DNA from 3 places in the Aliikangiella maris genome. Region 1 is predicted to be linked to each of the others. Evidence: riboswitches for the same ligand, from Rfam matches in the RefSeq annotation. Region 1 holds a riboswitch; each other region holds the start of a gene.
What was found. A riboswitch is a leader RNA that binds a small molecule or an ion and turns the genes downstream of it on or off. The one in region 1 is predicted to bind cobalamin.
Positions count from the first base shown of each region.

Region 2: linked by a shared signal. The riboswitch ahead of ABVT42_RS15820 (ribonucleoside-diphosphate reductase subunit alpha) and the one ahead of ABVT42_RS14100 (ABC transporter ATP-binding protein) in region 1 are both predicted to bind cobalamin.
Region 3: linked by a shared signal. The riboswitch ahead of ABVT42_RS07565 (glutathione S-transferase) and the one ahead of ABVT42_RS14100 (ABC transporter ATP-binding protein) in region 1 are both predicted to bind cobalamin.

Region 1 is NZ_JBFDAH010000015.1:65,021-69,176, reverse strand. Features, by position in the region: gene ABVT42_RS14115 (cob(I)yrinic acid a,c-diamide adenosyltransferase) at 1-201, shown strand, start outside; gene ABVT42_RS14110 (hypothetical protein) at 194-727, shown strand; gene ABVT42_RS14105 (hypothetical protein) at 891-1,310, shown strand; cobalamin riboswitch at 1,414-1,708, shown strand; gene ABVT42_RS14100 (ABC transporter ATP-binding protein) at 1,835-2,821, shown strand; gene ABVT42_RS14095 (FecCD family ABC transporter permease) at 2,883-3,974, shown strand; gene cobT (nicotinate-nucleotide--dimethylbenzimidazole phosphoribosyltransferase) at 4,113-4,156, shown strand, end outside.
Region 2 is NZ_JBFDAH010000019.1:49,856-54,011, forward strand. Features, by position in the region: gene ABVT42_RS15820 (ribonucleoside-diphosphate reductase subunit alpha) at 1-1,712, opposite strand, end outside; cobalamin riboswitch at 1,937-2,100, opposite strand; gene ABVT42_RS15825 (DUF3192 domain-containing protein) at 2,401-2,775, shown strand; gene ABVT42_RS15830 (DMT family transporter) at 3,038-3,907, shown strand; gene ABVT42_RS15835 (tetratricopeptide repeat protein) at 3,994-4,156, opposite strand, start outside.
Region 3 is NZ_JBFDAH010000006.1:179,581-183,736, forward strand. Features, by position in the region: gene tal (transaldolase) at 1-832, shown strand, start outside; gene ABVT42_RS07560 (YybH family protein) at 996-1,460, opposite strand; gene ABVT42_RS07565 (glutathione S-transferase) at 1,561-2,214, opposite strand; cobalamin riboswitch at 2,596-2,856, opposite strand; gene ABVT42_RS07570 (tetratricopeptide repeat protein) at 3,298-4,113, shown strand.

The sequences.
Region 1 (4,156 bases):
GCTCGTACAATATGCCGCCGTGCTGAGCGCAGAGTGGTGACTTTGACGCACACTGATGAAATTAATCCGTTATCACAAAAATATTTAAATCGATTATCTGATTTATTGTTTGTTTTTTGTCGACTTTTGGCCAGAGCAGACCATCAGACAGAAGAAATGTGGCAGTCGCGTCGCCTGCAGAAGACAACTAACAATGACTAGTCTGCATCAGGAGCCTACGAAAAAACCGAGTGTTGATGTTGTCATAAAGAACGATAAAAACTACGCTTATCTTTCCTATTGGGGAGTGGTCAGGTTGTTTGATCTGGTAGATAGTTTTTCTTTACTTCTCAGAGATCTTCGATTCAAGAAAAATATGGCCATCTGCTTCGATTTTACTGATGCTATGGTGGAATTAACACTCAATGATACAGAGATTTTTTATCATTTTATGTATGGTATGCAGCATAAACTTGGCAATAGTTATCGATTGGCATTTGTTTATGGTGACGATATGACAAAAATGCTGCTCGATTTTTATCGCTTATTTTTTGCCAGAACCAATATTGATATGCAGATTTACAGCCATCGATTTTTAGCGAAGTTATGGTTGGAAGAACCTGCCGAGACATCAACTGATACGACAATCGGTCCTTCGCCTGATACGCTTACTGAGCGAACATCTTTTGATCGTTCATCAATTGATCGTGCAATCGATAGTTCAATTCAACCTAAGGATAAGGAATAATCTCAAATCAATAAATTTTCAAGCAATTCTGTTATTGAGTAGACATTTTATCAAAACATTTTTTAATGTGGCTTGAATAAACTTGCTATTTCACCGGTTTTGGAAAACACTTAAATAACCCATTTCATTTTAGGGTATATCTAAGGGGATATCGTCTTCCGTAATGACAAGTGAACTACTCACCAATGATTTGTCTTATGCGACGCTTCATTTTAATCGAAGTGGCGGTTTCATTGATGTTATTTTTCACGGTGGTATTTCTCTCAAATTATTGTATGAAACCTTTAATCAAATTGTTGCACACCCGAACTTTCAGTTTAATATCAATGTTTGTTACGACTTTTCAAGGGCTTATCCTGAGATTGGTCTCACTGAAATCAGTCAGGTCATTCACTTTTTAAAACATAATCAAGATTTAAGAGGGGCTGACTATAAACAAGCATTGGTGGCGCAAGATACCTTGAACACTGCACTTTTATCAATCTACAAGGCTCAGATGTCTCAATCGCCAGTTGATATTGAAGTGTTTAGTAAAAAAACTGCGGCAATCCGCTGGCTAATCGAAGACCTTGACCGCCACTGAGTCGCTCATCTTTATTTCATTTCGATAATTTTTAGTATTACATCATGCTTTTCGGTTCTGGCGAGATTAGCTGTCAGAGCATGGCTATGCAACGAGATTATGGTATAATCCACAAGTTTTCGGTGCGCAATGCGCTTAAAGGGGAACGCAGTTTAAATCTGCGGCTGTACCCGCAACTGTATATTAGTTAAGCTTTTGCTTTAAAAGTAACGCTAAGCCACTGGTTTTTTTGTCCATTAAAGTGATATTTCAAGATAGTACTTTAAATAGACTAACCGGGAAGGCGAGTTTCTTTTATTTTGATTTAACACAAGCCTGACTGTCGTTAATTGGCAGCAAGTCGTTGTGAAAACTCTAAACTAATAAGCCAGGAGACCTGCCGAATACCTAACAGATAGCACTTCGAGCGGGTTACTCGTTGGTGAGGTCAATAAGCTCGATAGTTTTCACTTGTTCACCACACTCAAACACCTAGCGTAATTCCCTCGATAAAGTTCTGATTGATAACGAGCGGAATAACTAATGTGACATATCACGCCCAAAATGAATTACCCATGCTGCAAGTTGCACAACTTTGCTGGCAGGTTAAACAAAAATGTATTCTCGATAATCTGTCTTTCACCATTCAACCGGGTGAATTTGTGGGGTTAATTGGTCCTAATGGGGCAGGTAAATCGTCGTTGCTTCGCTGTTTGTATGGCAAACATCAAGCGACTAGTGGTTCAATTCAACTAAATGGACAACATATACAAGATTATTCCCGACGCGCACTAGCACAAAAAATTGCGGTAGTACTTCAAGAGCCAAGCGCCAGCTTTGAAATGAGCGTGATGGATGTAATTCGAATGGGGCTAACACCTAATAAGTCGCTGTTAGCATTTGATACACCAGAGGATCGTTATGCCATTCAATGTGCTGCTGAAAAGGTCGATTTACAGCACAAGATTACTCAGAATTTTAATTCACTTTCTGGTGGTGAAAAGCAACGCGCATTAATCGCGCGTGCGATTATTCAGTCAACCGACATACTTATTATGGATGAACCAACGAATCATTTAGATGTGCGTCATCAGGTTGAAGTACTTGAGTTAGCGCGTGAGTTAGGTATTACGGTAATCGTTAGTATTCATGACTTAAATTTGGCGGCAGCATTTTGTGACCGTTTAATTTTATTAAAAGACGGACAAATGATTGCACAGGGTTCGCCGGAAGCGGTGCTTACCGAACAGAGTTTAAAACAGGTCTTTGAGGTTGATGCTTGTGTTGATGTACACCCGTTTAATCAAAAATTACGTATCACTTTTGCCTTACGTAATACACCTTTGCCGCTACCCAAAACCTGTTCGACAATAGAAAAGCAAAAATCAGAAAGCCAGTCAACGCAAATTGAAAAACAACCAAATAAGCAACAGCAAACCACTAAAACATTACAGGCTGCTGGCAAATCACCTGTGATTGGTAAGCCTCAAGTAATGCATAAAATTAAATTTGGTCAAGTTGGTTTTGAATGATAGCTATTTTATTGAGGTGTGACAGATGTGATGAATGCGAACGCGATGAGTGATCTTAGCAATGAATGAAAAGAGTTTTGCCCAACCGGTAAACATCAATGCACAACAAATTGTGCACACCGAAATAAAACGGTATTCGCCGCAGTTTTTGGTCGTGCTAAGTGTATCATTAATTAGCCTAATAATTAGCATTATGCTGGCGACTGGAATCGGTAGTGTTCAGGTCAGTATGAGTGATATTTTTCAGACATTGTTTAGTTGCAATGATGATCTGGCAGTTTGCGCTGTGTCAGAGGTTAACCAAAAAATTATTTGGGAAATCCGATTGCCCCGAATTTTAATGGCGCTCTTAACTGGCGCCGGGCTCTCTATGTGCGGTGCCGTTTTGCAAGCTGTAACCCGAAATCCATTAGCCGATCCCTATTTGTTTGGCATATCAGCAGGATCTTCACTGGGTGCAGTGATTGTTATGGCAGGTATTTCCAGTGCTATTATTTCAATCACAATGGGGGCATTGATTGGCGGTATTTTTTCGGTGGCATTAATGCTGATTCTGGCAGGAAAATCGGCATTTAATGTTGAGCGATTGTTGCTGTCGGGAGTTGCTGTTTCATTTATGTTGAGCGCATTTACCAGTCTAATTCTTTACTATTCCGACCCAGATACCGCCGCTACCGTATTATTTTGGATGATGGGCAGTTTTTCTAATTCGCAGTGGTCCGAAATGTGGTTGCCTGTATCAATGCTACTCATTGGTGTTGCGTTTGTGTTTACATTCAGGCGCTGGCTGGCTGCTCTGCAGGCGGGCGATGAAAGTGCGTTAACTTTGGGCATTCCGGTTAGTCAGTTGCGTCTTGCAATGTTAATTGCTTGTGCGATGGTAACTGCTGTACTGGTCGCCCATGTTGGTGGTATAGGTTTTGTTGGATTAATGATTCCCCATATTTCGCGTTATATTGTTGGTGCACAAATTCATCGCGTATTAATGATGTCGTTAATACTCGGCGGAACCTTTATGATTTGGGTTGATGTGATTGCCCGTTCCGTATTGATGCATCAGGTCTTGCCTGTTGGTATTGTCACTTCAGCTGCTGGCAGTCTATTCTTTTTTGTGATCTTAAAACATCGTAGTCAGTCAGACAGCGTCGATTAGTTAGTCGAGACTTGCTTTTTTAAGCATGATTTTAAAGAGAAACTTTGAGATAAGTTTTTGTGAGAATTTTTTGTAAAAGCTTTTGGTGAGAGTGTATTGTGAAAGCTTATTGTTGGAACATTTTGAGAGTTATTTAATATGTTTGATATTTCTTCACTCGACAGTACTAATCGTCAATCAAT
Region 2 (4,156 bases), on a different contig from region 1:
TTGACATTTTTTAATTGACCAGTTTCTGCTTGCCGTTCATAACCTAAATAAGCATCACGAAATTCTTTACCAAATTTTTCATGTAAATCGGGCACTTCATCAGGAGAAAATAATGTCCAGTCACCTTCCTCAACGACTCTTTCCATAAATAAATCAGGTATCCAGTTAGCCGTATTCATATCATGTGCACGTCGTCGATCATCGCCAGTGTTTTTTCTTAAATCGAGAAAATCTTCAATATCGATGTGCCAACTTTCTAAGTAAGCACATACCGCACCTTTTCGTTTCCCACCTTGATTTACAGCTATTGCGCTATCATTGGCAACTTTTAAAAATGGAATTACACCTTGTGATCGGCCATTTGTACCATTGATCAATGCATTCATCCCTCTAACTTGCGTCCAATCATTACCCAGCCCTCCCGCATACTTAGACAACAAGGCATTATCGCGAAGTGCACTATAAATATCGGATAAATCATCAGGCACTGAGGTGAGATAACAGGAAGAAAGCTGAGGTCTTAATGTCCCCGAATTAAACAGTGTTGGCGTTGAACTCATAAAATCAAAAGCGCTTAACAACTGGTAAAATTCGATCGCTTTACTTTCTCGATCAATTTCATTAATTGCTAATCCCATAGCAACTCGCATAAAAAAAGCCTGAGGTAACTCAAGACGCACACTCGCAGAGTGAATAAAATATCGGTCATATAGTGTTTGCAAACCAAGATAACTAAACAGTAAATCTCTTTCTGGTTGCAATGCGTCGGCAAGCTTTTTTAAGTCGAAGCGGGTCAATTCTTCATCTAATAGTTTTAGCTTGGCAGCTTGCTGAATATAGCTTGCAAAATAATTTCTATAACTCTCTGGCTCCACTAATGTACCGGTTAACTTTTTAACATCAAACGGTAATAAATCTAGTCCTTTTAAATCCATTAACCCAAGCCCATTATGTGCTTGAGTGTAGAGCTGTGCGAGCAGTAATCTAGCCGCCACCTGACTATAATTTGGCTCTTGATCAATCAAGTTTCGTGCTGCCAGTAACAACAACTGATAGAGATCTTTTAAATGAATACCTTCATAAAGACTTTCTGCCGTTTGTTTTAATATTGGCTCAGCACTGACATCCGTCATATTGTGAACAGCCCAATTAACCAAATGACAAACGTTTTCCCAATTAATGGGCTGTTGCTGTCCATCTAGACCAATGACGTGTACGACAGGAATAGTGGATATATTTTCTGCTGTTAAATCATTCCCCCGCTTTTTCGCATGTGCTTCGCGATAAAGCACATAAGCACGCGCAACTTTATGCTCACCAGATCGCATTAGCGCTAATTCAACCTGATCTTGAATGTCCTCAATATGAAGTACACCATTGGCAGGAATACGCCGAATCAATGCGCTATAGACTTCTTTTCCGAGTGATTCGACAATTTGGTGAATACGTTTGGAGACAACCGCTTCTTTACCTTCAACAGCTAAAAATGCCTTGGTCATTGCAACAATAATTTTTTGTCGGTCAAATGGTGTTTTTTGACCATTGCGCCGAATCACTGTATAAGAAACATCATCTTGCCGTTGATTGGTACTATGAGTGGGCGACAGAAAAGTCGCCTTATTATCTTGACTGACAACGTTTTCTTTATTAGCTAAGTGCGCGGTTAATTCAGTTTGTTTATCTGAATCACATTCCGCAGTTTGTTCGAGCATATATTCCTCACTTGAATGAATGCTCGCGTTTGTAAGTTTGTAAAGATTCTGATCGCAGCTTTTATTAAACAGTTTTCTGCTAAACGGTCTTGCTTAAAATACGCTTATTTAAGATGCTTTTATTTTTAAACTACCTTGTTTTAAATTAACTAGCTTTTCTAAATAAGTTTTTAGCCGTCTCTGTCTAAACGATCTTTAGAACAACTTCAAACCAACCTTGACGCGAGGCAGTAGAGTACATGACAGGTAATCGGACTAAAAGTATGACGGACTTTTCTCATAAAAAATCGATCAACTTATCACCGTTGCGCGACAGTGTTGGAATTTCACCAACTTCCCCTGTTTCGTTAGTCAAACCGACTTCAACACTATATATATGAATCAATTTAACTTAGAACACAATATAGTGTGTTTCGTTTATTTGTACAAGCATCTTGCAAAAATATTTGTGGCGGGTTGATGTCGGCATTATTTAGCTATTGGCTAAAAATACAAGTTTTACTTACTTTTTAGTCAGCTTTACTCTTAAAATTAGTCAAACTCACTAAAAACTCTATAAATCGACCCAAATTCATATGAAATTGAGTTATTTTTATTGGCACGATTTCTGCTTTTACTGTCGATTTAGGAAAAGAGTTGTTGAATTGTTTTCCACTGTAATAATGATAAATTTTTGGAGGTTTTCTTTATGAAATATTTTGCTCATCTATTAGCCAGTTTATTTTTAATTTCTTCGTTATCAGGATGTATTATTGTTGGTGAACGCTATGATGATGACGGCCACCATTCCAGTTGGGAAGAAAGACAACGAGAAAACCGACAAATTATCAGTCAGCTCCCTATGCAATCGAGTCGAAAGTCAGTTTTAGATCAATTAGGTGCGCCCGAGTTTTCAGAAGCTTATACCAAAGGCAATGATGAGTATCGAATATTGTACTACCGCACTCAGCGCAAACATGACGACGGTGACACCACTATTGATGAAACCACACCACTGGTTTTTAAAAACGATCAATTACTTGGTTGGGGTGAACAAATTTTAAAATCAGTAAGTAATCTTTAGAAAGCTTTCACTGAATAGTTGTTTTCAGCCAGCAAATGAGATACAGAATTTATTATCGACAATCATTATGGTTAACGCTCAAGTAGGTTGACCATAGTGACTTTTATATTATGTTATTTGTCAATTAAGTACTTTTTCATAATCGCGAAACTCAAGTAAAATATTTTTTGTACACGCTATAACTTTTTGCTACTTGCATTCACTCAACGAAACCGATTAACTCAGCGGATTACGCTTTTGTATCAGCAATTGAAAATCCAGTATGCAGAATAATCCCGCATTTCGCCGCTTGCTTCTAATCGCCAGTATTGCCATGCTCTCAATGAGTATTGTACCGGTGCTTATTCGTTGGACTTCTGCCAATGAAATAACCATAGGTCTGATTCGCCTATCAATTGGCGCACTAGGCATTGGCATCATATTACTGTTCCAACAGCAAAAGATCAGGCTAAAGACCAAGGAAATAATGTGGTTAATTTTACTCGGGGTCATTTTTGCTGCTCATTGGCTAACTTACTTTACCGGTATAAAACAGGCTGGTGCATCGTTGGCTTCAATTGGTGTCGCAACTTTTGGCGTCCATTTGCTGATACTCGATTTTATTATTAACCGCCAGAAACTCAATATTACTGACATTTTCGCAATTGTCTTATCTTTTACCGGTATGTTAATTACCTCGCCACCAGAAAGTCTCGCGCCAACGCAATCCAATGGATTTATTTTTGCCATTATCAGTGGCTTTTTATACGCCTGCTTGCCGTTAATTAATCGGAAAATTCCACACTTAAAAACCAACATTCGCGCATTCGCGCAATTTTTTGTCGCCTTGATTATATTCCTCTTGTTGCTGCCAAAAGCTGACTTTAACTTATCCAGTGCAGACTGGTTAAGTTTAGCCGTATTAGGGATAGTCAGTACATTGCTTGCACATACCTTATGGATAAAAGCCAGTACAGAACTGCCAACGAATATCACTGCCATTATTTATTATGCTTATGTACCAATTGCAGTGGTGTTAAGTTTTGTCTTTTTAAACGAGCCATTAACCAGTAATAAAATAATTGGGGCAGGATTAATAATAGGCGCTAATATTTTAATCGTTTTACTACATAAACCTGGCGTTAAACGATAATTTTTGAACTGACTTGGTGAACTGATTAAACGTTAATTGGCAAACAACTAATACAAAACAGATTTAATGTTTAACTGGTTTGATAATTAGTGATGCTCGGGCATTTTGGCATCACGAAATCGTTTGGACTTAATGATTTTTTGGTAGTGTTTAATTCTTTCTTTGGCTTCAACCAATTCGGTCGATGAAAGTTGCTGTTCGAGTTGCTGTACAATAACACCAGTTTTTGTATTGATATGTTTAGCCACT
Region 3 (4,156 bases), on a different contig from region 1:
AGCCGCCGTTCTACCAGATTATGATGAAACGGTAAACGCAGCTATTCAGTATGCCAAGCAACAGTCTACTGAAAAATCACAGCAAATTATCGAAGCTGCTGATTATTTAAGTGTTTTAATCGGCCAAAAAATTCTTTCACTCATACCGGGAAAAGTTTCCACTGAAGTAGACGCAAGACTCTCTTTTAACACCGAACAAACGGTAGAGAAAGCGCAGAAACTGATCGAACTTTATGACACACTTGGAATTGATAAGTCGAGAATATTAATTAAGATTGCCTCAACCTGGGAAGGAATTCGTGCTGCTGAAATTTTAGAAAAACAAGGTATTCACTGTAACTTAACTTTGCTATTTAGTTTTGCTCAGGCCAGAGCCTGCGCTGAAGCGGGTGTCTATTTAATTTCACCATTTGTTGGACGAATACTTGATTGGTACAAAAAAGCGACCGGCAAATCAGACTATAGTGCAACAGAAGATCCAGGCGTTAAGTCAGTTACACAAATCTACCAATATTATAAGCAAATGAATTACCCAACTATTGTTATGGGTGCCAGTTTTCGTAATATTGGTGAGATATTAGCGTTAGCCGGGTGTGATAGACTTACCATTAGCCCTGCGCTTATGAACGAGTTGACCACCAGTAATGCCGCTGTCGTACGCCAATTAACCCCTAAGACTGAGCATCAAAATAGACCAGCACAACTGTCAGAAAGTGAGTTTCGTTGGTTAATGAATGAAGATGCAATGGCAACAGAAAAAACCGCAGAAGGGATTCGGCAATTTGCAGCAGATCAAATCAAACTAGAAGCATTAATTGCCGAAAAGCTCTAACCGAATAATTAAAAAAATTAATCCAATAATTGACTTATCGATAAATTTTTTTTGAATAGTGAGCATTATTACTCAAAGATGTTCGGCAAACCGTCAATCAGTTAACAGACGAGTTTGCCAACAATTTTCTATTAATAATTTTCTATTAATAATATTTATTCTATTATGCCTGCTCAGTAAAATGAGAGTGGATACACAACCATTGACCATTCTCTTTGACAAAAATGCGGGTTGATTTTCCTCTTGAAGTAAAGCGTTGATTATTCATATACCCTGAGTCACTCCAATAGTAGGTAATCCATGCAGTATCACCACGAATAATTACTTCAGGATGGTGCATCATCGTGCGTACATTTTTGGCTCTTTTCAAATAATCTCCAATATCAACTTTCTCATTACTTTTACCTTTACGCAAATAGGCATCTCCTTCACCAAATAGCGTATAGTCTTTATGAAAATACTTTATATAGTTATCAAGATCTCCTTGTTCGACGGCTTTCCACATCGAAAAAATATTATCAATGATAATTTGCTTATCATTTTCATACTGATTATTTTTAGAAAAAACTGACGATGAAAAAAATAAAAAAAAGAAAACCAAGCCTAAAAATTGCGTTAATTTTGCCACGTTATTATCCCGTTATTTTAAAGTCAATTTAACTATCATATTGCAGAAAGCAACAAAATAACAGACGTAATTATTGTAATTAAATAGCAACGTTTGTGGTTTAAGCAGGAAAAATTGTTGCCTCATCTCCCGTTTTCCAAGGTTGATATTTTGACATAACCGAAGTAAATATTGGTGATTTTAAAATATCAAACAGCCATTGGTTCAATTTTACATATTGACTATCTTTAAACCAATCAATGTTGACATAAGCAAACTGTCTGATAAAAGGCGCTATCATTATATCGGCTAAAGAAAGTTGGTCATCTATAATATATGCATGTTGTGCTAAGCTATTTTCGAGTTTTATCAAGAACACTTCAGCCTGTTGTCGATAAAAGCTTTCGGATGCCTCAGGAAAGCGTACTGCATACTTATATTTATCTAGCCAAGATTTAAACACGGTATCGTTTTGTTCAATCCACTGTTGTATTTTATTTTGTTGTTTTTGAGATTTTGAATAAAACAACGACTCATCTTTGACTTGTTGTAAAGCCCACAGAATAATCTGGTAACTTTCATCGATTACTTCACCACTCCCCAATAGCAAAACAGGAACGGTGCCTTTGGGTGAAACAGCCATCATTTGTGGTGGTTTGTTTTTTAACACAACCTCTCGCAGCTCAACTGGTATGTGGCAATAAAATAAAACCATACGTGTTCGTATTGCATAAGGGCAACGACGAAATGAGTATAAAACAGGGAGTTGCTCCATATAGCGAATCAATTATTTTATTATTGTTGATTAGTTATTATAAATAGTAATTTTCTGTGTTGTCAGATAAAGCCTGAAAATGCAAGGTATACCAGCTTTTAGAATAAAACAATGACAGTTAAGATAATTAATAAAAACACTGCGAGCATTGATTTTAAACAAACCATAAAATCATCAAATTGGTTCATTATGATTCTCCTGATTTAATAGAGAAACACGAGCCCCCCATGCAGCAAAAATCAAACGGTTGTAAAATAATTGAGCGAGTAAAAAAACTCGTTCAATATAATTACTCGTTCAATCAAACTCAAAGCTCATATTGTTAAAGTAAATATAACGCTTGAGTTTTAATACAGCATTACTACAGGACACCCCGCCTGAAAAATAAGTTAGCCAAAGGCCGGTCTCCGGACTTAGAATCGTTCAATAAAAATACATGATGATTTATTAGCAAAAATGCCCTATTCTCTTAAAAAGAGCAATCTAGGGAGGTTAAGCCTTGCAATAATTTACAAGTATTTCCTGTAATCACCTGTTATCTATTGAATAGATTACATCACCGTTGCGGGGACAGTGCTGGATTTAACACCAGCTTCCCGATTATCTGTGTCATTTGAGTAACTGTTTAGCCAAAACAATTTAGCCAATTACCATGCAGCCAAAAACTAACAACTATATATCGCAATTAAAGTATTTGATGACTTTAATACGCACCTTTAATTAGTGTTAGTTAAATCTACGTCTATTAGAATTCAATCTATTTAAAGTTCAACAAATCAAATCCAGCCGCTTGACTTACCTAGCTCAATTTTACCTAGCTTGACTTAATTTTACTTGAGTAAAATCCATCTAATACTCAATGACACTAGCACCTGAGACTGATTCTTATTTTACCATACACTATGTGTCGTAAAAATAACAAAACCCGAAATATTCAACGGTAGTACCAGTAAAAATTACCAAATTTACTTTTAAGTACCGCACAAAATTAGAACTTGTATAAGTTAACCAATCCTCTAAAATGGGTATTTTTACCATACTCAAGTCATAAATATTCAACATTGATTAATACTGGAGTTTGCAATGAAAAACCGACAATATCTGCACTTTCTTTTCATCTGTTTTCTATTGGTAACACCAGAGACTTATGCCGATGATTTACAAAAAGCAAACAAGGCATACGAGCAACAAGAATATGAAACAGCATTTGAACTTTATACATTGCTTGCTGAACAAGGCAATGTGACAGCACAGGCCAAATTGGGCCTAATGTATTATTGGGGTTGGGGAACAAATCCAAGCAATTCGTTAACCTATCAATGGTCTTTAAAGGCAGCCAAGCAAAATGAACCGCTAGCACAGCAAACAATGGGCTTTTTGTACGAAGAAGGAATTTTTGTAAACCAGAATACACGCCGTGCGGCGGAGTGGTATCAACAGTCTGCGGCGCAAAACCACTATCCCGCTATGGCACGTCTAGCAAATATTTATTATCAAGGAAAAGACATCCCTAAAAATCTCAAACTAGCTCTAAAATACGCCAAACAAGCCGCTGAAGCTAACAATGCTTTTGCTCAATATATGTTAGGCGTAATATACCAAAGCGATATGCAGAATTATCAAAAAGCCCAACAATGGTTTTTAAAATCAATAAAAAATGGTTATGCCGACGCGGCTAATGCACTAGGTATTTTATACAACAATGGCCTGGGCCAGGCTAAAGACAGAAAGCGTGCTTATTATTGGTTTAAAATTGCTGACGAAAGAGGCTCGAAAGAAGGTCTAACCAATCGCTTAAATATAAGAGTTGATTTAGAACATGAAGATATATTAAGACTGGAACAGGAAGCTCACGAATGGCTGAAAAAAAATCCAATTGAAAAGACAGCAAAAATTTAAAACTAAAAAAGAGAGAATCAGCAAGCTTTAATTTTGTGATGTA